Regions from separate parts of the Brevibacterium otitidis genome, predicted to be linked through region 1. Evidence: riboswitches for the same ligand, from Rfam matches in the RefSeq annotation. Region 1 holds a riboswitch; the other holds the start of a gene.

Region 1 (11,496 bases):
GATGTCACCAGCCTCGATGCCGACAAGCTGCGCCGCCGGCTCGGCTACGTCATCCAGTCCGGCGGGCTGTTCCCGCATATGACGGTGGCGAAGAACATCGGGCTGGTGCCCAAGATGCTCGGCTGGGATGCCAGCCGGATCCGCGCCCGCGTCGACGAGCTGCTCGAACTCGTCTCCCTCGACCCTGCCACCTACCGCGACCGGTTCCCGCGCGAGCTCTCCGGCGGCCAGCAGCAGCGCGTCGGTGTCGCCCGGGCGCTCGCGGCTGATCCGCCGGTGCTGCTCATGGACGAGCCCTTCGGTGCGGTCGACCCGATCACCCGGCAGCGGCTGCAGGATGAGCTCATCGCCATCCACTCCGAGCTGAAGAAGACGATCGTGTGCGTCACCCACGACTTCGATGAGGCCGTCAAGCTCGGCGACTGGATCGCGATCTTCCGCGAAGGCGGCATCCTCGCCCAGTACGACTCCCCGGAGCGGATCCTCGCCCAGCCGGCTAACTCCTTCGTCGAGGACTTCATGGGTGCCGGCGCCGGGCTCAAGCAGCTCTCGCTCTCCCGCCTCGACGACGTCACGCTCACCAAACCGGTGCGCGTGCGCGCCGGCGCACCCGCTGCCGAGGCGGTGGAGGCGATGCGTGCCGCCGGAGAGGACTATGTCGTCATCGTCGATGAGGCTGACCGGCCTGTCGACTGGCTCATCGCCAGCCAGCTCGAACGTCTCACCACCCTGCCGACGCAGGTGAATGAGGACCTGCCGGTGGTGTACAACCGCGCCTCACTCAACGACGCGCTCGATTCGATGCTCGTGACGACGACGTCCTCGGCGATCGTCGTCGGCCGGCGCCGCCAGATGCTGGGCCTCGTCACCGTCGACACGATCATGGACGTCATCTCCGGCCTCAACGGCCGCGCCCACAGCACCGCCGCGCAGGCCCCGCGCGGAGAGAACACGCCCGAGGAGTTCGAGATCCCGGCAGACGACGGGCGCACCGGCCGCAACACCGATGAGGCAATCGCGGCCCAGGAACGCGAGGATCCCGCGGTTGGGGAGCGCCAGGACCCCACCGCTGGGGAGCCTGAGGACCCCGCGGTCGAGGCGGAGAAGCGCGCGCCGTGAGTGCACTGACAGCTGGGCAGCGCCGCGATGTCCGGGACCTGATCGTGCAGGCCGGACTCATCATCGCTGCCTTCGCCGCGCTCAGCTGGTGGCTGCTGGCCGCCGAGCTCTCCGAGGTCGAATCCTCCACCCTGGCACCGGGTGCGGTGGTCTCGCTCATCGGTGAGCACCTGCTGCTCACCGTCGTCTCAGCCGTCATCGTGCTCGCCGTGGCGATCCCGCTCGGCATCCTGCTCACCCGCCCGGCCCTGCGCCGGGCGGCAGGACCGGTCATGGCCGTGGCGAACATCGGCCAGGCCGCCCCGGCTGTCGGCATCATCGTGCTCTTCGGGTTCTGGCTCGGCTTCGGCCTGCAGGCCGCCATCGCCGCACTCGTCGTCTACGCGCTGCTGCCGGTGCTGCGCAACACGATGGTCGGCCTCACCCAGGTCGACCGGCAGCTCATCGAAGCCGGCCGCGGCATGGGCATGAGCGCTGCCGCCGTGCTCTTCCGCGTCGAACTGCCCCTGGCGGTGCCGGTCATGCTCTCCGGCATCCGCACCGCACTCGTGCTGCTCGTCGGCACCGCAACGCTGGCGACCTTCGTCAACGGCGGCGGGCTCGGCCTGCTCATCACCACGGGTGTGACGCTTGACCTGTCGCGGGTGCTCATCGCCGGAGCCGTCATCGTCGCGCTGCTGGCCCTGGTCGTCGACTGGTTGGGACGCCTTGTCGAACTCCTCGTCCGCCCGAAGGGACTGGCATGACCGACACGCCCCGCACCCGCCGCTCACGCAGCATCCACCGTTCACGCAACACCCACCGGGCCCACCGCCTTGGCGCCGGGATCGCAGCGCTGAGCGCACTGGCGCTCAGCGCCTGCGGACTGCAGCCTTCTGCGGCCTACATCCCCTCGGTCGACGCCGCCTCGATCGAGGAGATCCCCGGCGCGGCTGACGGCGGTGCGCTCACGGTGACGAGCAAGAACTTCACCGAAGCGGTGATCCTCGGCAAGATCTCCGTCATCGCCGCCGAGGCCGCCGGATTCAGCGTCACCGACCTGACGAATGTGCCCGGCAGCGTCTCAGCCCGCAAGCTCATGACAAGCGGGCAGGCCGATCTGACATGGGAATACACCGGCACCGCATGGCTGACCTACCTGAACGAAGAGGAGGGCATCCCCGACCCGCACGACCAGTGGGAAGCCGTCCATGACGCCGATCTGGCCAACGGCCTGACCTGGGGTGAGGCCGCCGAGCTCAACAACTCCTACGGCATGGCGATCCGTTCGGATGCGCCCGGCGAGCTCGGCGAGGTGACGAAGATGTCGCAGCTGGCCGAACTGCCGCCGGAAGAGCGCACGATCTGCGTGGCCGCCGAGTTCAACTCCCGACCCGATGGCCTCACCCCGCTACTGGAGGCCTATGGAATTCCGCGCGGTGAGCCCGACGGCACCCCGGAGGACAATATCGGCATCTACGACGCCGGCCCGATCTACGCAGCCACCGCCGACGGCCAGTGCAATTTCGGCAATGTGTATCTCACCGACGGGCGGATCAAGGCGATGAACCTCCTCGTCCTCGAAGACGATGAGCAGTTCTTCCCCGCCTACAACGCCGCTCCGGTGTTCTTCACGCAGACGCTGGAGGAGTACCCCGAACTCGAAGACCTCTACGCGCCGATCGCCGAGAAGCTCACGACCGAGCAGATGCAGGAGCTCAACCGGCAGGTCGACGTCGACGGTGATGACCCCGTCGACGTGGCGCTGCGCTGGATGGTCGACGAAGGCTTCGTCACCGAACGGTGACCCGCCGGTCAGACGGTAGGCTTGTCGCCGGCTCGTGAGGGAAGGAAGCGGCGATGTTGGGTCTGAATCTCACCGAAGGCACGGTGCTCATCATCTGGCTGATCGGCATCGCCTGCGCGGCTGGCACCCGGCGCGATCCCGGTGACACCGCCCGCTACCCGCTCACTGTCATGGCTGCGCTGTTCGCCCCGGTGATCGGTTCGGTCTATGCGGTTGTGCGGTTCTTCCAGGTGCGGGCACGCCACCGGCAGCAGCGCGGACTCGGCCGCGCGAGGGACACAGGGCTCAGCCGAGAGTGAGCGGCTCGTCGGCTGCGATCGGGCCGTCCTCGCCGACCCGCCAGGAGATCTCGACCTCCACCTCGCGTTTGGTGCCCTTGCTCGGCTTCTGCTCGGTCGCCGGCTTGTCCTCGTCGACGACCTCGACGGACAGGCGCACCGAGCTCGGCATCTCCAGCCGGGTCTCTTCAGCGCCCTGACGGAACACGAGCGTGCCCTCGGCGATCTGGTCGGCGAGCTGCTGGAGCAGGTCGGCGAGCTCGTCGCGGCTGCGGATCTCTTTGGTCTTGAGGTGAACGGTCTTCACAGTGACATCCCTTCAGATGCAGGGTGCCGGCGCAGATGCCGTGACAACGGCGGAAAGGCGCGCAACCGGCCGGATACCCATCGTATCGGAGTCCGCATCTGCGGGATACGGGCGCCGTGAGAGCAGAAACAAAAGGTCTCGCCTGTTGGCACCAGTTCACAAGCGTGACCTGCATCGCTAAGCTCTGTGTATGGACGTCACTCATACTCTCGGTTCATTTGACTACGTTGACCCAACTGATCTCAAGAGGATGGCTGAGGCCTCAGGGCCCAAGGTGACCATCCTGATGCCGACATCGCGAGCGGGTCACCAATCGCGCGAGTCATCCACCCGCCTCAAGTCACTGCTCGATGAGGCAGGCCGCAAGCTCGCCGACGCCGGCGTCGAGGCGAAGGAAGCCAAGGAGATCCTCGCCCCGCTCAACGACCTCGTCAACGACGGCCCGTTCTGGCGGCAGCAGGCCGACGGGCTGGCCCTCTACGCAGCCAAGGGCATGACGCTGACCTACCGGCTCGGTGTGCCGCTGACCGAGCACGTCAGCGTCGGCGACTCGATGACGGTCCGCCCGATCGCCCCAGCGCTCGCCCAGTCCCACGCCTTCTACATCCTGGCGCTGTCACGGAACAAGGTGCGCCTGTTCGACGCGACGAAGGACTCGATCGTCGAACTCGACCTCGGTGAGACCGTGCCGCAGAGCATGGACGACGTCGTCGACCCCGATGAGCGGCAGCGGCAGCTGCAGAGCCGGTCGATCGGCGGCGACCGTGCGATGTTCCACGGCCACGGCGCCGGCGGAGAGGTCGACCGGATCTTCGTCGAGAAGTTCGTCAAGGCCGTCGGCGAAGGAGTCGGAACGCTGCTCGGCAAAGCCCGCAGCCAGCCGCTGATCCTCGCAGCCGTGGCTGAGGCGATGCCGCTGTTCAAGCCCGTGTGCACCTACCCGGCGCTGCTCGACGAGATGGTCGCCGGCAACCCCGACGACCGCACGCCCGGCCAGCTGCACGCCGATGCCTGGGAGGTCGTCATGCCGGCCTTCGCCGAACGCGACGACGCAGCCTACGCCCGCTTCGCCGATGCGCAGGGCACCGGCCGCGGCGTCACCCAGACCGACGTCATCCGCGAGGCAGCTGCCGAGGGGCGGGTCGACACGCTGTTCATCAACCCGTCGCTCACGGCCTCAGAGGGCAGCGGCGATGTCGATTCCGCGATCCTGTCGACGCTGCAGAACTCCGGCACGATCGTCATCATCTCCGACGGCCGGGTCGAGAACGTCGCAGCACTGATGCGGTACTGACCTGCCGCCGCCTGGGCGCACAGCGCTCAGGCGGCAGCGATCTCACCGAGAGCGGCGAGCGCGGCAAGGGCTGCGCTCGCCGCTTCGTGTCCCTTGTCCTCCCGCGAGCCCGGCAGCCCAGCCCGGTTGCGGGCCTGCTCATCGTCATCGCAGGTCAGCAGCCCGAACCCGACCGGTGTGCCGGTCTCGGCCGCCACCTGGGCCAGCCCGTCGGTGGCGGCCCGGCAGACGTAGTCGAAGTGCGGGGTGCCGCCGCGGATGACGACGCCGAGCGCGACGACGGCGTCGAAGCGTTCCGCCGCCGCACGGGCCAGCAGCGGCAGCTCGAAGCTGCCCGGCGCCCGGAAGACGCTGACCTCCAACCCGGTCGTCTCAGCTGCGGCCTCGTCGAGGGCGCGCTGGGCGCCGGCGAGGAGCCCGTCCATCACCTCGGTGTGCCAGGAGGAGGCGACGATCGCCACGCGGGTGCCGGGCGCGGCCTGCGGCCTCATGGTCGGTGCTCCGCTCGATGCCATGATGTGATCCCTTCTCTCAGTGTTCGGTGCGGTGTCCGGTGCAGTGTCCAGTGCAGTGCCTGGTGCGGTGTCCGGTTCAGTTCTGATGGGCGGCTGGGGTGTGCGTGTCGAGCCATGCGCGCAGCTCGGCGATCGAGATGACCGGCAGCCCGAACCGGGTCCCGAAGGCCAGCAGCGCGTCGAGGCGCATGACCTCGCCGGTGTCGTCGACGACCTCGGCGATCGCTGCGACCGGCCGGCAGCCGGCCAGCCGGGCGAGTTCGACTCCGGCCTCGGTGTGCCCGGCGCGCTCGCGGACCCCGGCGGCGGCGGCGATGAGCGGGAACACATGCCCCGGCCGGGTCAGCTGCTCCGGGCCCGCCTGCGGGTCGGCCAGCATGCGCAGGGTTGTCGTGCGCTCACCGGCGCTGATGCCGGTGTCCAGGCCGCGGGCATCGCAGCTGACGGTGTAGTTCGTGCCCTTCGGGTCCTCGTTCACCGCGGTCATGGCCGGCAGATCGAGGTGGGCTGCGATCTCAGCGGTCATCGGCGCGCACACCACGCCGGAGGTGTGGCGGACGATGAAGCCCATCCACTCCGGGCTCAGCAGCTCGGCCGGCACGATGAGGTCGCCTTCGTTCTCGCGGTCGGCATCGTCGACGACGATCGTCGGGACACCGCGGCGCAGTCGGCTGATCGCCTCATCGATCGAGTCGAGCCCGCGTGCCGGGGACGCGTCGGCTGCGGTGGTCTCCCACGGCTTGTCCTGCCACGGCGACGGCGGCGCCTGCACGGGATCGGCACGTCGCACCTGCCGTCCGGCGAGGCTCTGGGCGTACTTGGCCAGCACATCGGTTTCGATGTTGACGAGGTCCCCGACGCTCGCCTGCCCGAACGTCGTCGCGGCCAGGGTCGCCGGGATGAGCCCGACTTCGCACCACGGCTGCCCGGCACCTGCCGGGGAGACGGCGGTGATCGTCAGCGAGGTGCCGTCGAGTGCGATCGAACCCTTCTCCACGCACAGCGGGGCGAGCGCGGCTGGCAGCTCGATGCGCATCCGCGTCCACGCCCCGCAGTCCTCGAACACGCTGATCCGCCCGACCCCGTCGACGTGACCTTGGACGATGTGCCCGTCGAAGCGCCCGCTGGCCGGCATGCAGCGTTCGAGATTCACCTGCGCGCCCGCCCTCAGCGCACCCAGGCTCGAGCGCGCCAGCGTCTCGCCCATGATGTCGGCGGTGAAGATCCCCGGGCCCGAGGTGCTGGCCGGGTTCTCATCTGCCGGCGCGGCTTCGGCGGAAGTGCGGGTGGCGGTGAGGCAGACGCCGTTGACAGCCAGGGACCCGCCGGCTGGCAGGTCGTCGATGAGGCTGCCGGCCCTGATGCTGATGCGGGCGGTGTCGGTGCCGGGAACGGAGGTGACGGACAGGACGGTGCCGGTGGCTTCGATGATGCCGGTGAACATGTGGTGACTCCTGTGGTCGGTGGTGGATGGGGCTGGTGGTGCCGGGGCCGGGGCGGCGGGTGCCGGTCTCAGGTGCAGGATGGTGTCGGTCCCGCTCGTGGCAGCGGCAGGGGCGGCAAGGTCGTCGGGGATGAAGCGCGGGGCGGCTGCGAGTGTCGGCACCTCAAGGCCGGCGGTGGCGGCGAGCCCGCCGGTGCCGAGCAGCTGCGGGCCGAGGTGGAGGAACAGCTCGTCGACGAGTCCGGCGGTTAGGAAGCCGCTGAGCAGGTGCGCCCCGCCCTCGACGAGCACGTGCTCGATCCCGCGCGCCCGCAGCTGCCGCAGCGCGTGCAGCAGGTCGTGGGTGCGCAGGTGGATGGTGCGCGGGTCGGCGGCGAGGTGGCTGGAGGCGTCGAGATCGCGGGTGCCGATGACGACCGGCACCGGCTGCCGGGCCGCAGCGCGGCCGTCGATGCGGGCGGTGAGCCGCGGATTGTCGGCCCGGGCGGTGCCGGTGCCGACGATGACGGCGTCGACCCGGGCGCGCAGCGCGTGCACGCGGGACCGGGTCTCATCGGAGGTGATCCACTGGCTGGTGCCGTCGGCAGCGGCGATCCGCCCGTCGAGGCTCTGGGCGAGCTTCGCCGTCACGAACGGCCGGGACGCACGCTGTGCGGCCACCCACCGGTCATTGAGCACCGCCGCCTCATCGGCTGCCAGCCCGGCGACCACCTCGCGTCCGGCCGCCCGCAGCACCTCGGCACCCCCGGCGGCGACCGGATTCGGGTCGGCTGCAGCGTAGACGATGCGCGGGATCCCGGCCCTGACGATCGTGTGCGCACACGACGGGGTCCGGCCGACATGGGCGCAGGGTTCGAGCGTGACGACGAGCGTGGCGGTGCCGAGGTCAATGCCGGCCGCAACGGCGGCCGCCAGGGCTGCCGGTTCGGCGTGCGGATGCCCAGCACCTGCGTGGTAACCGGTGACGATCGTCCCGTCGGCGCTGATGACGGCCGCGCCGACGAGAGGGGTGGCCCCGCGCTGGCCGCGGCGGGCGGCGGCGAGGGCAGCGGACATGGCCCGGCGTTCACGGGCAGTGATCCCGGCGGCAGGCGCGGCGGGTGCAGATGAGCGGTGCATTCTCCCTCTCCTCCTACCGGGGAGACGGGAGCCAGACGGCAGGCGTCCGCGCAGACACGGGTGCGCCGCTGCCGGTCCGGGCAGACACGGGTGCCCTGGACCGTGTGTTCCTCCCATCCAGACTTTCACTGTCGGTCTCGGAATCGCACCGAGTCAGCCGAACCCCTCCGCCCGTGTGGGCCTCGGCGTTCGGGTCGCGGACTGTCACCGCCGGTACGGAATCTCACCGTCCCCGGAACATCTGCCCACACCGTAGCACGCGTCACAGACACGCACACCACCGTGCCCGAGGCGGTGGGCGCCTCCCGTGCTTCGCCACCACCGTTGTCCGACCCGTCTGGCATAGTGAAGACAGGATGCTCACCAGGGAGATCATCACGGTGTCCCTGCTTGCGAAGGAACAGTCATGCACCCGTTCCCCCGCCCCGCGCTCGCCCTCATCGCCGTAGGTGCTCTCACGCTGGCCGCCGGATGCGCGGCCGCAGATGACGCACCCGGCAGCTCACCTGCGCCCAGCACACCGGAACCGCCGCAGCTGAGCGAGGCGATCACCCTCGACTTCTACGCCAGCCTGCTGGCCGACAACGACACCGACCGGGCTCTGGTCGCCGACGCGATGGGCGGGCGGCTCGTCGCGGTCGGCGCAGACGGCGCTGAACTGTGGACCCACCAGGCGCAGGTCGATATGGACCGGCCCGACAGTGTGGCCGCCTACTCCCACGGCGAGACCGTCATCGTCGATGACGGGACCGGCCGCCTGCGCGCACTCGACTGGGGCGACGGCAGCGAAGCATGGACCTACACACCAGCCGATGCCGGTCTCGGCTGCACCGAACCGGGTGACTACTACTCGTCCTCCTCCACCGGGACGAGCGCACTCGGCGAGGACGGGATCATCCTGCTCGAATACGGGATGATCGACGCCGCTCGCGGCAGCTGCACCGGCGATGAGCACAAGGCGATGGTCCTCGGCCTCGATCCGGCCTCCGGCCAGCCGGCGTGGCCTGCCGTGCAAGCGGCTGCCGATGCGCAGCCCATGGGCGGGGCGAACCTGCAGATCACACCCGACCGCACGCACGCCTACCTGCCGTGGCGCGATGGCGACGGCAGCTTCCTCACCCGCCTCGACCTGGCATCAGGCCAGCATGCCACCGTCGACCTCAGCGCGTACGGCGAGCAGGACCTCGGCTTCGGCATCTACCCGCAGAAGGCCCCCGGCACGCTTGTCTACGCCTTCGGCACCGCCGATCCTGACGACCCGTACTCCGGGTCCGTCACCCGCACCGCGCTGCTCACGGTGCCGACGGACCTGCCGGAGAGCTCTGGGGCGCTCACCCCGCTCAGCGCTGCCGACGATCCTGACCTCGCCGAGGGCATCGACTTCAGTGAGGAGCCGGTCGACTACTGTGCCGCCCGGCCGGTCTCCACCGCCTCGGGCACCTTCGTGTGCGCGAGCACCCAGCCGTTCGCCTCCCGGATCCTCGTGCTCGGCTCACTGCTCGACGGCGAGGCCTGGCACACCGACATCTCCGAAGACGCCTTCGAATTCGGGCTGTTCAACGAACAGTACGGACGCCTGCACACACCCGTCGACGGCACCAATGCGCCGCTGATCATCATGCCCGGCCTCGACGCCGGCGTGAGGGCCGTCAACGCCAATGACGGATCGACACTCTGGGAAGCAGGCGAGGACGTAGATCCGGTCGACCCGGTCGAAGGCAGCTACGGATTCGGCGGCAACGGCGCATTTCCGCAGCTCGGCCTCATCCCGGTGCTGCTCAACGATGCGGTGCACTTCTTCACCCTCGACGGCACGGAGCACGCCGAGGCCCACGACGTCGGCCAGTACGCCGAGCCGAGTGCCACCGGCCGCTGGTTCGCAGCAGCCGCCGGTGAGTCCACCACGCTGTGGACCGTCACCGGCGGCTGAACGACGCCGCTGTGCGGCGCTGGTTGCGCTGCGGAGAGACTTACCAGCCGCGCTCGGCCAGGCGGTGCGGGGCCGGCAGGTCGCTGACGTTCAGGCCGACCATCGCCTCACCGAGCCCGCGGGAGACCTCAGCGAGCACCTCGGGATCGTCGTAGTTCGCCGTGGCCTTGACGACGGCTTTGGCCCGTGCCTCCGGATTGCCGGACTTGAAGATGCCCGAGCCGACGAACACGCCCTCGGCACCGAGCTGCATCATCATCGCCGCATCAGCAGGGGTGGACACGCCACCGGCGACGAAGGTGACGACCGGCAGGCGGCCGTCGCGGGCGACGGTGCGCACGAGGTCGAACGGTGCCTGCAGCTCCTTGGCCGCAACATAGAGCTCATCCTCGCTCAGCGCCTGCAGCCGGCGGATCTCCCCGTTGATCGTGCGGATGTGGCGGGTCGCCTCGGAGACATCGCCGGTGCCGGCCTCGCCCTTCGAACGGATCATGTCGGCACCTTCGTTGATGCGGCGCAGCGCCTCGCCGAGGTTGGTGGCACCGCACACGAATGGCACCTCGAAGGCGCGCTTGTCGATGTGGTTGACGTAGTCGGCAGGGGAGAGGACCTCAGACTCGTCGACGTAGTGCACGCCGAGGGACTGCAGGATCTGCGCTTCGACGAAGTGGCCGATGCGCGCCTTGGCCATCACCGGAATCGACACGGCGTCGAGGATCCCGGCGATGAGGTCCGGGTCGCTCATCCGGGCGACCCCGCCCTGGGCGCGGATATCGGCAGGCACCCGCTCGAGCGCCATGACCGCCACCGCACCGGCATCTTCGGCGATGCGTGCCTGATCAGGGGTGACGACGTCCATGATGACGCCGCCTGCCAGCGAGCGGGCGAGCTCTGAGCTCAGCTGGGCGCCGGTGGCGCGCTGCTGCGCGGCGCTGTCGGCAGTGCCTGAAGTGGGCGTGTCCGCAGCGGCGTTGGAGGTGGTGGTGTCGGTCAGTGTGGCAGTCATGCAATCTCCTGGGTTGTGGCGGGTGCCGGACACCCGCTGGTGGTGAGCCGGACGTCCAGGCGCCCGACGGGGTATTCGTGAGCCTAGCGAGCATTGGACTGCAGATATGGTCCAGATTCAGGGGTATTCTGTAGTCCAGTTGCGCGCGGTTCCGGATGCCGCGAGACCAGGTGAGGGAGGGGTGTGCATGGCGCATGACGCGGATCTCACGGTGAGCCTCGACCGCAGCTCGCGCATCGGTCTGCCGCTGCAGATCGTCGCCGGCATCCGGGCCGAGATCGCCACCGGTCGTCTGCGCCCAGGCGACAGCCTGCCCTCCAGCCGGGTGCTCGCCGCGCAGCTCGGCGTCGCCCGCGGCACCGTGCAGACGGCGTATGAGCACCTCATCGCCGAGGGCCAGCTCGTCACGGCCGCCCGTTCGGGCACACGCGTCAACCCGGCACTGGAGACGGCGCCGACCGGTGGCGGCTCGCCTGCCCGCGCCCCGACCGGTCGCGCCTCGGCTGCACGCCGTTCGGGGACACATGCCGCGCCGGGACGGGCAGCCCCCGCCCAGCGCTCCGCTGACACCGCGGCGGAGGTGCGCATCGATGCCCGGGGTGTGAGCGTGCGCCCCGACCCGCGCGATGAGCCCGATTTCCGGGCTGCCTGGCGCCGCGGACTCGACACCCGCGATGTCAGCGATGACGGCTGCGGCA
Region 2 (11,496 bases), on a different contig from region 1:
CTGGGCATGCGGACCGCAGCCCATGCCGCCGTGAACGAGACCGTCGGACTCATGCGTGCGACCAAGCACATGAAGGCCGCCGGATTCGTCAACGCCGTCATGCGCCGGATCAGCGAACGCGACCGCGACACCTGGCTGCAGATCGTCACCGCCGATGCGAGCGAGGACGAGCGCCTTGGCCTCAGCCACTCCCACCCCGCCTGGATCGTCACCGCCCTGCGCGACTCGCTCACCGCCCACGGACGCGACGCCGCCGAAGTCACCGCCCTGCTCGAAGCCGACAACGCCCCGGCCCGGGTCTGCCTCACCGCCCTGCCGGGCCTGGCCGACCGCGAGGCGATGGCTGAGGGCCGCGGTGAGCTGACCGAGCTCTCGCCGCTGGGTGTCGAGCTCAGCTCCGGTGACCCGTACGCCCTGCCCGAGGTGCAGGCCGGCACCGCCCGGGTGCAGGACGAAGGCTCCCAGCTTGTCGCACTGGCCCTCAACGGCACCGCGACTCAGCCGGGCCCAGTCCTCGATCTGTGCGCCGGGCCCGGCGGCAAGACCGCAATCCTCGCCGCTGCCGCTGCGGTCTCCGGCACCTCGGTCGTCGCCTGCGATGTCTCCGCCCACCGTGCCGCACTCGTCCGCGACTCCGTGCGCGCCATCGACACGGATATCACCGTCCTCAGCACCGACGGCCGCACCCTGGACGGCGAACACCTCGGCCGCTATGCCCGGGTGCTCGCCGATGTGCCGTGCACCGGACTGGGTGCGCTGCGCCGCCGCCCGGAGGCCCGGTGGCGGCGCAGCGCCGACGACATCGCAGCGCTCCAGCCGGTCCAGCGCGAATTGCTCACCCACGCCCTCACGCTGGCGGCACCTGGGGGAGTGGTCGCCTACACCACCTGCTCACCGCACCACGCAGAGACGATCGATATCGTCGCCGAGGTGCTCGCCACCTCGGGCGCGGATGCGGACGTCCTCGACGCGGCCGCTGTCATGGCCGCGGTCACCGGTGCACCGGCGAGCCGGTTCGCCTCCGCGCAGATCGGCGGCGGGCGGGCCGTGCAGCTGTGGCCGCACGCCCATGGCACCGATGGGATGTTCCTGGCGCTGCTGCGCCGCGGCAGCTGAGAGCCGGCGGAGCCCCTATGCTTGAAGGGTGAGCATTCGCATTCATCCCAGCATCCTGTCCTGCGACTTCTCCCGCCTGTCCGAGGAACTCGAATCGATCGCGGCGGCCGATATGGCCCATGTCGACGTCATGGACAACCATTTCGTCCCGAACCTCACCTTCGGCCCGCCGGTGGTCGACCGGATCCGCGAGGTTTCGCCGATCCCCATCGACGCCCACCTCATGATCGAACAGGCCGACCGGCACGCTCCGGTCTATGCCGAGATGGGCTGCGCCTCGGTGAGCTTCCATGTCGAGGCCTCCGCCGCTCCTGTCCGGCTGGCCCGTGAGATCCGGGCGCTGGGCGCCAAGGCCTCGCTCGCGATCCGCCCGGCCACGCCGATCGAACCGTTCATCGACCTGCTGCCGGAGTTCGACCAGGTCCTCATCATGACGGTCGAACCCGGGTTCGGCGGCCAGTCCTTCCTCGATGTGTGCCTGCCGAAGGTCACCCGCACCCGGCAGGCGATCGAGGACTCCGGACTTGACGTCCAGCTGCAGGTCGACGGCGGCGTCTCCGCCCGGACCGTCGCCCGGGCGGTGGAGGCCGGAGCGAATGTGCTAGTGGCCGGCTCTGCGGTCTACAGCGCCGAGGACCGCACCGCCGCGATCGAGGAGCTGCGCGAACTCGCCCTCGCCGCCCGCGACTGACCCTCGCCGCCCGCGACTGACCCTCGCCGGCACTGAATGTGCTGGTGAGACGGATTTGCTGCGCTGCTGAAGCTGAGCCTATAGTTCGGCTAGGAGTACGTGCTCCGGGGTCGGTGAAAGTCCGAGCCGGCGGTGAAAGTCCGCGACCCCCGTCCATGGCGGGGCTGAACTGGTGGGATTCCAGTACCGACGGTGAAAGTCCGGATGGGAGGAAGCACGTCTGCGTCTGCGCAGCCGATGGGGCGACCCGTCGGTGACCTGCGCGGCGTCACGCGCTATTCACGCGTCGCAATCCCGGAGCCTGAAATGAAAGGTTTCGGAACAGCAGTGGACATCTTCTCGTGGCTCAACGCCCCCGTCTTCGAACTCATGGGCAAGCCCGTTCCGTGGTCCGATGTCATCGGCAACATCTGCGCCCTGGCGACCGTCTTCCTCGCCCTGCGCCGCAACATCTTCTCCTGGCCGGTGCAGATCACCGGCTCGATCTTCCTGTTCTCTGCCAGCGTGTCTGCCGGACTCGGCGGCAATGCCGCCCGCCAGGTCGTCATCATCGCCGCCGCGATCTGGGGCTGGAGCCAGTGGAAGCGCTCTCAGCAGCAGACCGGTGAGATCAGCGTGCGCTGGGCGACGTGGAAGGAACGTCTCGTCCTCATCGCCGCACTGGCAGCGGGAACCGCGGGATTCGGCTGGATCCTCGCCGTCAACGACTGGTCGTGGAACCCATACCCGGACGCCTATATCTTCATCGGCTCGCTCGCGGCGATGTATGCTCAGGGCCGGGCGATCGTCGAGTTCTGGTTCGTGTGGCTGGCGGTCGACCTCGTCGGCATTCCGCTGGCGATCATGGGCGGACTGCTGTTCTCCGGCGCCGTCTACCTCTTCTTCCTCGTCATGGTGATCATCGGCATCATCGACTGGGCCAAGAAGTCCCGCCAGACGATCGCGTCGCCGGCCGAACCCGCCCAGACGATCGCCGGACACTCCGCCGACAACTGAATGCCGTTGGCGGCCCGGGCGGCATCGTGCCGGGCCGCCTACATCAAAAGTCCTATAGACCTGAATCGCCTTTCACGTTACTGTGTTCTCAGACACAGTCTGCAGGTGTCATGCAGTCCTTTCTGCATCCGCTAAGCGGATGATGCGCCCAGCAGGCTGGGGGAGGTGCCATACCTGAGCCCTCTCCACACCTGATTGGGAGAGTCAATGACGACCACATCCGAACTGCAGTCATCGCAACGTCGGCCGAGGAGAGCGGCGGCCGTGCTGACACTGCTCAGCGTTTCAGCCGCCGGGCTCATCGGCCTAGCACCACCGGCCTCAGCTGCACATCCTTCCGATGCCGTTTCAGAATCACAGAGTGCGAATAGGGAGGTGACTGGCGTGAGTACCGACGCGAAAGCCGGGACCTGGTCAACGGCCACGATTGCCGGCATGAACGTTCGGCTCTACGTCCCCACCAGTGAGCACGCCGCCGGGACCGGCAGGGCGCTCATGGTCAACCTCCACGGATGTGCACAGAGCAGCGCCGACCTCCAGGAGCACGGCAACTGGGCTGCATCCGCTGAAGCGCATGGCATGATCGTCGCCCTGCCCGACGCCCCCGATGGCGGAGTCATCATGGGGTGCTGGGACTACTACGACTCCGGTCACTCCCGGACCTCCCCGAGCAGGCACGACGACAATCTCCTCGATCTCGTCGCCGAACTCAAAGGCGATGCGGACCTTGCGATCGACGCCAACCAGGTCTACATCTCCGGCCTCTCCTCAGGAGCCGGCCAGGCGATGGTGATGGGCTGCCTCGCCCCGGACGTGTTCGCAGGCATCGGCATCAGCGCCGGCCCGACGGTCGGCACGACCTCACTGCAGATCGGCCGGGTTGCTGTCTCCCAGGCGCAGGGCGCGGCCACGTGCACCTCCTTTGCCGGCGACGCGGAGGCATCCTTCGGCACACAGCTGACATCCGTGGTCTACGGCAGTGCGGACTACACCGTCGCGCAGGGATACGGTCGCCTCAACGGCGCGATCATGGCCGAACTCTACGGAGCCGGCACCCAAGCGGGGTTCAGCCTGTCAGAACTCGCCGGTCAGAACACCAATGGCACTGGGGTCCAGTACTCCGACGACTCAGGTCCGCGGGTGTCGGTCATCAGCAATACCGGTCTGGGTCACGCCTGGCCGGCTGGAACCGGGGCAGGAGGCACCTACATCTCCTCCAACAGCATCGACTACCCGGCGTATCTCACGTCATTCTTCTTCGAGAACAATCGCCGGATCGAACGTGAAGACGCGCCACCCGGGGGTGACCCGAGCCCATCACCGGACCCCGGCCCTCAACCGGATCCCGATCCGGTGGGTGAATGCGTGACCGTCAGCAACGCCGAGCACCAGGCCGCGGGCCGTGCCGTGTCCTACGGAGCGGATCCTCACAATCCCTACTACGCGATCGGAACCCGGGCCTATATGGGCCAAGGCGATGCGACGGTCACGAGCCTGGAGCGCCAGTCTGCTGAATCCTACGCACTCGTCAGCGACTGCGCAGACTGACGGCCATCCCTTGTCGTGTGAGCCGCGCTCCAGTCAGGAGCGCGGCTCACACACTCCGCAGCCCCGCGTGGGCGTGACTGCCGTGACCGCTGAGCCGTGCTACACATTTGTGGCACAAATCACCGTTAGTCCTTGACCCGGGTCACAATCAGAACTACCTTTAGAGTGATACCTGAACCAGGTTTCATAAACACCTTCCGAAGACGAAAGGCAAGCGCATGCGCGTTCCGAAGAAACTCACCATTGGCGTGACGGCCCTCTGGGCAGTCACCGCAATCTCGGCGTGTGCGCCGGCCTCGGGATCCGGCGGGGGAGAAGACGCCCCGGAGGAAGTCACTGTCGGTGTCGTGACTAGCGAAACCGGCCCACTGGCCGGATACGGCGAGCAGTACCTGGACGGATTCAAGGCAGGACTCGACTACGCGACAGACGGCAGCGGCGAAGTCGACGGCACTGCAATCAAGGTGGAATACGTCGATGATGCCGGAGATCCCGACAAGGCAGTGACCTCCGCGAAGGAGCTCATCGGCCAGGACGTCAAGATCCTCGCCGGCAGCGCCTCCTCAGGTGTGGCACTCAAGGTCGCCGAACAGGCTGCGCAGAACGAGGTGCTCTTCATCTCCGGTCCGGCTGCAGGCGATCCCGTCACCGGCATCAACGACTACACGTTCCGCAGTGGTCGTCAGAGCGCGCAGGACGTGGCGACCGCCGGCACCTTCATCGATGACCTCGACGGCAAGAAGGTCATGGTCTACGCCCAGGACAATGCGTTCGGCCAGGGCAACGTGACGGCTGTCGAGGACGTGCTCGGCGCAAAGGGAGCAGAGGTCGACTCCGTCCTCGTCGCTGAAGACGTCACAGAATTCACCCCGTTTGCCAAGCAGGTCGTGGCCGCCGAACCTGATCTGGTCTTCGTCGCGTGGGCAGGTGCCACCTCTGGTGCCATGTGGCAGGCGATGAGCCAGCAGGGCATCTTCGATTCAGCTCCCGTCGTCACCGGCCTCGGTGACGCCGCAACCTTCGGTGCCTACGGTGAAGCCTCCGAGGACATCAGCTTCCTCAACCACTATTTCCCCGACGCGCCCGACAACGAGATCAACGACACCATGGTCAAGGCCGTCGAAGAGGCAGGCGGAACGCCGGACCTGTTCACGCCAGACGGCTTCAACGCAGCGATCATGATCGTTGAGGCCATCAAGGAAGGCAAGAACGACGTGCCTGCGATGATCGATGCGCTGGAGGGCTTCACTTTCGAAGGCCCGAAGGGCTCGAACACCGTGCGTCCAGAAGACCACGCGCTGATCCAGGACATGTACCACGTCAAGCTCGTCGAGAAGGACGGAGAGTTCGAACCCGAACTCATCGACACCGTCCCGGGCGACGAGGTCGCTCCGTGATCTCGAAGATCGGCAGTCGATCGATCCTGCGAGCAGAGTGAGGGCTGGATTCATGGATACACCCGCCTCGGCTCTCCACGTTGAGGGCCTCGGACTCCAGATCGGTGGCGCGACGATCCTCAAGGATGTTGATCTGGACGTCCCGGAAGGCTCCATTGTCGGGATCATCGGCCCCAATGGTGCAGGCAAGACCACATTCTTCAACGCGGTCTCCGGCCTCATCACGCCGACTGCCGGTATCGTGCGGATGCACGGCAAGGACATCACCAAGGCATCAGTCCCCGCCCGGGCCCGGGCGGGGCTGGGCCGCACCTTCCAGACATCGAGCTATTTCCCGGGTCTGAGCGTGCTGGAGAATGTGCGCCTTGCAGCACAGGTTTCGGTCGGCGGAAGCTATTCGCTGTTCCGCTTCCCCCGAGCTCACGATCGCTCCACTGAGCGGGCGATGGAGACGCTCGAGCTCGTCGGGCTTGCGCATAAGGCGCACGCTCTGGCTGGAGACATCGCCCATGGCGATAAGCGCAAGCTGGAGATCGCCGTCCTGCTGGTGGCCGAAGCAAGCCTCGTGCTCCTCGACGAGCCCATGGCCGGAGTGGCGTCCGGAGATGTCGCAGGCCTCGTGCAGACCATTCGCACGATGCAGCAGGAGAAGGCATGCACGGTGCTCATGGTCGAACACCACATCGACGTGCTCCTGGGCTTCGTCGACATGGTTGCGGTCATGTACTTCGGCAGCATCATCGCCTACGACACCCCACAGAAGATCATGGACAACCCGACAGTGCAGAGCGCATATCTAGGAAAGACCGCATGACCGAGCCGATTCTCGAAGTAGCGAACCTGCGGTGCAGCATTGCCGGGCAGCAGGTCGTCGAAGATGTCTCCTTCTCAGTGCCGCCAACCGGCATCACCGCCGTTCTCGGGCGCAACGGCGCAGGCAAGACTTCGACGCTGCGCGGCATCATGGGCCTCATCGCCCGCACCGGAGAGGTGCGACTGGCAGGGGAGAGCATCGGCCGGCTGCCGACGCACAAGATCGTGCAGCGCGGCATCGGCTACGTGCCCGAAGACCGTGAGGTCTTCGCCTCACTGACGGTCGCAGAGAACCTCGCCCTCGCCGAGCGCCAGGCGCACCCGCGCCGCGATTTCGTCGCTGAGCTGTTTCCCGACCTCATCGCGCGGGCGAACCAGCAGGCCGGGACCCTGTCGGGCGGTCAGCAGCAGATGGTCTCGGTCGCCCGCGCCCTCATCAACGACAACAAGATCCTGCTCGTCGATGAACCCACCAAGGGCCTTGCTCCCAAGATCGTCGGAGAAGTCGCTGATGCTCTCGCAGAGGCATCGAAGACTGTGCCCATCCTGCTCGTGGAGCAGAACCTCGAAGTCGTACGGCAGCTCGCCGATGACGCCTTCGTCATCTCCGGCGGACGCGTGGTGCACACCGGAAAGGCAGCGGAGATCCTCGACGATGCAGCCCTGACCCAGAAGCTGCTCGGCGTCCACGCCGACGAGGAGGCCACGGCATGAGCGCTGTCATCCTCACCCTCATCACCGGTATCGGACTCGGCGCACTGTACTTCCTCGTCGCCTCGGGCTTGAGCCTCATCTACGGCCTTATGCACGTGCTCAACTTCGCACACGGCGCATTTCTCACCCTCGCCGCCTTCATCGGCTGGCAGACCGCCCAGGCACTCGGTGCCAGCACCTGGACCGCGCTGCTCGTCTCGATCCTCGTCGGCGCACTTGTGGGAGCGCTGGTGGCAACCCTGACCGAGCTGTTGCTCATCCAACCGCTGTATGAGCGCCACATCGAACAGGTGCTCGTGACTGTGGGTCTGTCGTTTGCGGCCATCGCCCTGTTCGAAGGGATCTGGGGCAGCGACCCGATCAACATCACCGGCCCCGCCTGGCTGCGCCAGACCACTGAGGTCCTCGGTGCGCGCGTGCCCAACGTCTACTGGCTGCTCATCATCTCCGCCGGTGTCGTCCTCGGCCTCCTGGTGCTGTTCCTGCAGAAGACGCGCTACGGCATGATCATCCGCGCCGGTGTGGAGAACCGTGCGATGGTCACAGCACTCGGCATTGACGTCCGCAGGGCCTTCACCCTCGTCTTCACCATCGGCGGTGCGGCTGCCGGGATCGGCGGAGTGCTGGCGATGCACTACATGACGTTCGTCTCGGCCCACCTCGGCCAGACACTGCTGATCTTCGCGTTCATCGTCACTGTCGTCGGCGGACTCGGTTCGCTGGCCGGCGCGGCGATCGCCTCAGTGCTCGTCGCTGTGCTGCAGCAGTTCGCGAATTTCTACCTCGCCGGCACCGGTGACTTCATCGTCGTCATCCTCCTCGCTGTCGTGCTGCTGGTGCGGCCGTCAGGACTGATCGGAAGGAAAGCATGAGCAAGACATCAGCTCCCACGCAGTCGCCGGCCAAGCGCGGCGCACTCTTTCCGATCGGCATCGGCATCGGCCTCATCGCACTCATGGCGATGCTGCCGCTGCTCAACATCTCCCTGCCGGGAATCCTCCCGACCCCGACCTACATGCCGGGAACCCTGGCACTCCTGTCGCTGTGCATGGTGTTCGCTGCCCTCGCACTGTCCTACAACATGCTGCTCGGCACCGCAGGAATGCTGTCCTTCGGACACGCCCTGTCATTCGGCGGCGGCGCCTACCTGCTCGGCATGGTGCTACGGTATCTCGAGATGCCCCTCATCCCAGCGACCGCGGTGGCACTCCTCGGCGGGCTCGTCATCGCCCTGCTGACCGGATCGATCGCCAACCGGATCGGCGGCGTACCGTTCGCTATGGTGACCCTCGCGTTCGCCCAGGCCGGCTCTGTGCTGGTGCGACGGAACTCGAAGGTCACCGGCGGTGAAGAAGGACTGAGCCTGGCAACAGCGCAGGTGCCCGACGCCCTGGTCGGCGTTGCCAACACACGCAACCTCTACTGGGTGCTTCTGGCCCTGCTCGTCTTCGTGTACCTCGTGTGCCTGTGGGTGGACAAGAGCCAGCTTGGCCACCTGGTGCGCGCCGCCCGTGAGAACGAACAGCGCGTCCAGGTTCTCGGCCTGCGCCCGTACACCGCGAAGGTCATCGTCTTCGTCATTGCGGCAGTGCTCGCAAGCCTGGCCGGCATGGGATATCTGCTGCTGCAGTCGGGCACCGTCCCCCGGGCGGTGTCCGCGGACCTGACGATCACCGTCCTCGTGATGGTGGTGCTCGGCGGTGTCGGCTTCCGCTGGGGTGCAATCGCCGGCGGTGTCATCTACACACTGCTCGACCAGCGTCTGACGGTGCTGGCGAAGACAGACGCCATCCAGGCGCTGCCCGATGTGCTGCGCGTGCCGCTGTCCGAACCGCTGTTCCTGCTGGGAACGCTGTTCATCCTCGTCGTCATGTTCCTCCCCGGCGGCATCGCAGGTACGATCGACAAGGCCTGGGCTCGTGCACGTCACCGCTCTGCCGGCCCGGCAGTCGGCCTGACGGCTCTCGACCAGGCAGAGGCTGCCGACCAGCAGGCAGGCCCGGGTGCAGACACCCGGCCCTGAGACGCGCGGCGATGAGACGATGACGACAGAGGGCGCCCAGACGATCGGCACCTGGCTGCAGCAGCGCGCAGTCGCCGATCCGCGCGCCATCGCCATCGACGACCGAGGCGTGCTCATCGACTACGCGAGCCTGTGCGCCCGCGCCGAGGCGCTGGCCGAGCATCTCGGCACCGCCGGGTATGGTGCCGGCTCGCGTATCTGCACTGTCTCTGGAAACTCCATCGACCATGTGGCGGCCTTCTTCGCCTGCGCGCTGGCCGGTGCCGTGTTCATGCCGCTGTCGTGGCGCCTGACCCCAGCGGAGCTCAGCGAGCTGCTGAGGCGCAGCGAACCCGACCTCGTGCTCATCGAAGACGAACACATGTCCCTCGGCGAAGAAGCGCTCCGGCAGTGGAACCAGCGGGACGCGCACGCCGCCGTGCCCCCGCACATCGACATCGCAGCAGCCGGCATCGACCTCGGGCTCCCAGCAGCACACCGATCGAGGCCCATGCGCGCAGCCCGCGGTGAGGACCCGCTGCTGGTGATCTACACCTCCGGCAGCGAAGCCGCCCCGAAGGGCGTCGTGCTCAGCCACGCCAATTGCTGCGCCAACAACGAGGCACTCGCTCAGGCGATGCCGATGACCCGCGATGATGTCGTCCTGTCGATGCTGCCGCAGCACCACGTCGCAGCATGGAATGTGCAGCCCCTCCTCGCCTGGCGGGAGGGCGCGACCGTCGTGCTCGAACGGTCCTTCCAGCCCGAACGGGTTCTCCAGCTGATCGAACAGCGGCAGGTGACGACGATGATGGGCGTGCCGACGCAATACCAGATGCTGCTCGACGTGCCCGGTTCGGAAGCGCGGGATTTCAGCTCACTGCGCCGGGCAGTCGTCGGCGGAGCGACGATCCCCATCGAACTCGCCCAGGCCTGGGCGCAGCGAGGCGTGCAGCTGACACAGGGCTACGGTCTGACCGAGGCCGGTCCCAACGTGCTCTTCCTGCCACCGGACGAACTCGCTGACAATCCCGGCGCCGTCGGCAGGCCGTACCCGAGCGTCGACGTCCAGCTCGTCGACCCGAGCACAGGCAACGTCCTCGACGGCGCGGCGACCGGCGAGCTGTGGGTGGGCGGGCCGAGCATCTTCACCGGATATCTCGATGACGAGGCGGCCACCGCAGCAGCCATGAGTGACGGCTGGCTGCGCACCGGCGACCTCGTCGAGCGGGATGATGCCGGTATTCACCGCGTCGTCGACCGGATCAAGAACATCTACGTTTCCGGCGGCGAGAATGTCGCTCCAGCAGAGGTGGAGCTGGTGCTGCTCGCCCACGACCACGTCGACGAGGCCGTCGTCGTCAGCGCCCCCGACCCGGTCTGGGGTGAGAGGGGAGTGGCTTTCGTCGTGACCCGAGAACCGGTTCGCGCCGAGGATCTGCTCGCCTTCGCGCGCACGCGCCTGGCCGGCTTCAAAATCCCGGTGCATGTCGAGTTCGTCGACGAACTGCCCAAGAGCACCATCGAGAAGATCGCGCGACACCGGCTGCGCCGGCGCGCACAGAAAGCAGTTGAAAGCCTCCGCCAGAAGGGACAGACACATGCCTGAGAAGAGTGACGTCGTCAGCAACGCAGAGGCGGCACCGGTGTCGCTGGCCACCGGACGGCCCCTGACGAAACGCGGAGAAGCGACCCGGCGCCGCATCCTCGAAGCCGCCGAAGAGGTGTTCGCTGAGCTCGGCTACCACGAAGCCTCGATCGTCAAGCTGACCGAGCGCGCCGGAGTGGCACTGGGCACCTTCTACCTCTACTTCGACAGCAAGAAGACCGTCTTCGAGGCCCTCGTCCTCGATCTCAACAGCCGCGTGCGCCAGTCGATGAGCGAGGCGATGGCTGGAGCCGCTGACCGCGTCGAGGCAGAACGCCTCGGCTTCCAGGGCTTCTTCCGCTTCACCGCAGAGCATCCCGCCCTCTACCGCGTGGTCCGCGAAGCCGAGCTCGTCTCACCTGAGGTCATGCACACCCACTACCAGCGCATCGTCGAAGGCTACACAGCCGGGCTCACCGACGCCCAGCAGCGCGGAGACATCGATCCGCACCTCGACCCGGCTGTTGCGGCCTGGGCGCTCATGGGCATGGGCGAACTCATCGGCATGCGCTACATCCTGTGGGAGCGCGACCCAGACGGCAACGCTCCCGCACAGCTCGACCCCGCCGTA

The links. Region 1 has a riboswitch for FMN ahead of ribD (bifunctional diaminohydroxyphosphoribosylaminopyrimidine deaminase/5-amino-6-(5-phosphoribosylamino)uracil reductase RibD). Riboswitches for the same ligand answer to the same signal wherever they lie in the genome.
Region 2: another riboswitch for FMN. It lies ahead of ACFFN1_RS10140 (nicotinamide mononucleotide transporter family protein); the one in region 1 lies ahead of ribD (bifunctional diaminohydroxyphosphoribosylaminopyrimidine deaminase/5-amino-6-(5-phosphoribosylamino)uracil reductase RibD).

The regions. Positions count from the first base shown of each region.
Region 1 is NZ_JBHMAU010000038.1:2,603-14,098, reverse strand. Features, by position in the region: gene ACFFN1_RS04840 (ABC transporter ATP-binding protein) at 1-1,119, shown strand, start outside; gene ACFFN1_RS04835 (ABC transporter permease) at 1,116-1,865, shown strand; gene ACFFN1_RS04830 (glycine betaine ABC transporter substrate-binding protein) at 1,862-2,905, shown strand; gene ACFFN1_RS04825 (hypothetical protein) at 2,959-3,204, shown strand; gene ACFFN1_RS04820 (amphi-Trp domain-containing protein) at 3,191-3,490, opposite strand; gene ACFFN1_RS04815 (baeRF3 domain-containing protein) at 3,777-4,784, shown strand; gene ribH (6,7-dimethyl-8-ribityllumazine synthase) at 4,811-5,299, opposite strand; gene ribD (bifunctional diaminohydroxyphosphoribosylaminopyrimidine deaminase/5-amino-6-(5-phosphoribosylamino)uracil reductase RibD) at 5,376-7,862, opposite strand; FMN riboswitch at 7,964-8,106, opposite strand; gene ACFFN1_RS04800 (outer membrane protein assembly factor BamB family protein) at 8,269-9,792, shown strand; gene pdxS (pyridoxal 5'-phosphate synthase lyase subunit PdxS) at 9,833-10,798, opposite strand; gene ACFFN1_RS04790 (aminotransferase-like domain-containing protein) at 10,986-11,496, shown strand, end outside.
Region 2 is NZ_JBHMAU010000066.1:66,874-78,369, reverse strand. Features, by position in the region: gene ACFFN1_RS10150 (RsmB/NOP family class I SAM-dependent RNA methyltransferase) at 1-1,116, shown strand, start outside; gene rpe (ribulose-phosphate 3-epimerase) at 1,145-1,807, shown strand; FMN riboswitch at 1,903-2,029, shown strand; gene ACFFN1_RS10140 (nicotinamide mononucleotide transporter family protein) at 2,135-2,803, shown strand; gene ACFFN1_RS10135 (extracellular catalytic domain type 1 short-chain-length polyhydroxyalkanoate depolymerase) at 3,188-4,351, shown strand; gene ACFFN1_RS10130 (substrate-binding domain-containing protein) at 4,570-5,748, shown strand; gene ACFFN1_RS10125 (ABC transporter ATP-binding protein) at 5,801-6,562, shown strand; gene ACFFN1_RS10120 (ABC transporter ATP-binding protein) at 6,559-7,275, shown strand; gene ACFFN1_RS10115 (branched-chain amino acid ABC transporter permease) at 7,272-8,147, shown strand; gene ACFFN1_RS10110 (branched-chain amino acid ABC transporter permease) at 8,144-9,298, shown strand; gene ACFFN1_RS10105 (class I adenylate-forming enzyme family protein) at 9,318-10,886, shown strand; gene ACFFN1_RS10100 (TetR/AcrR family transcriptional regulator) at 10,879-11,496, shown strand, end outside.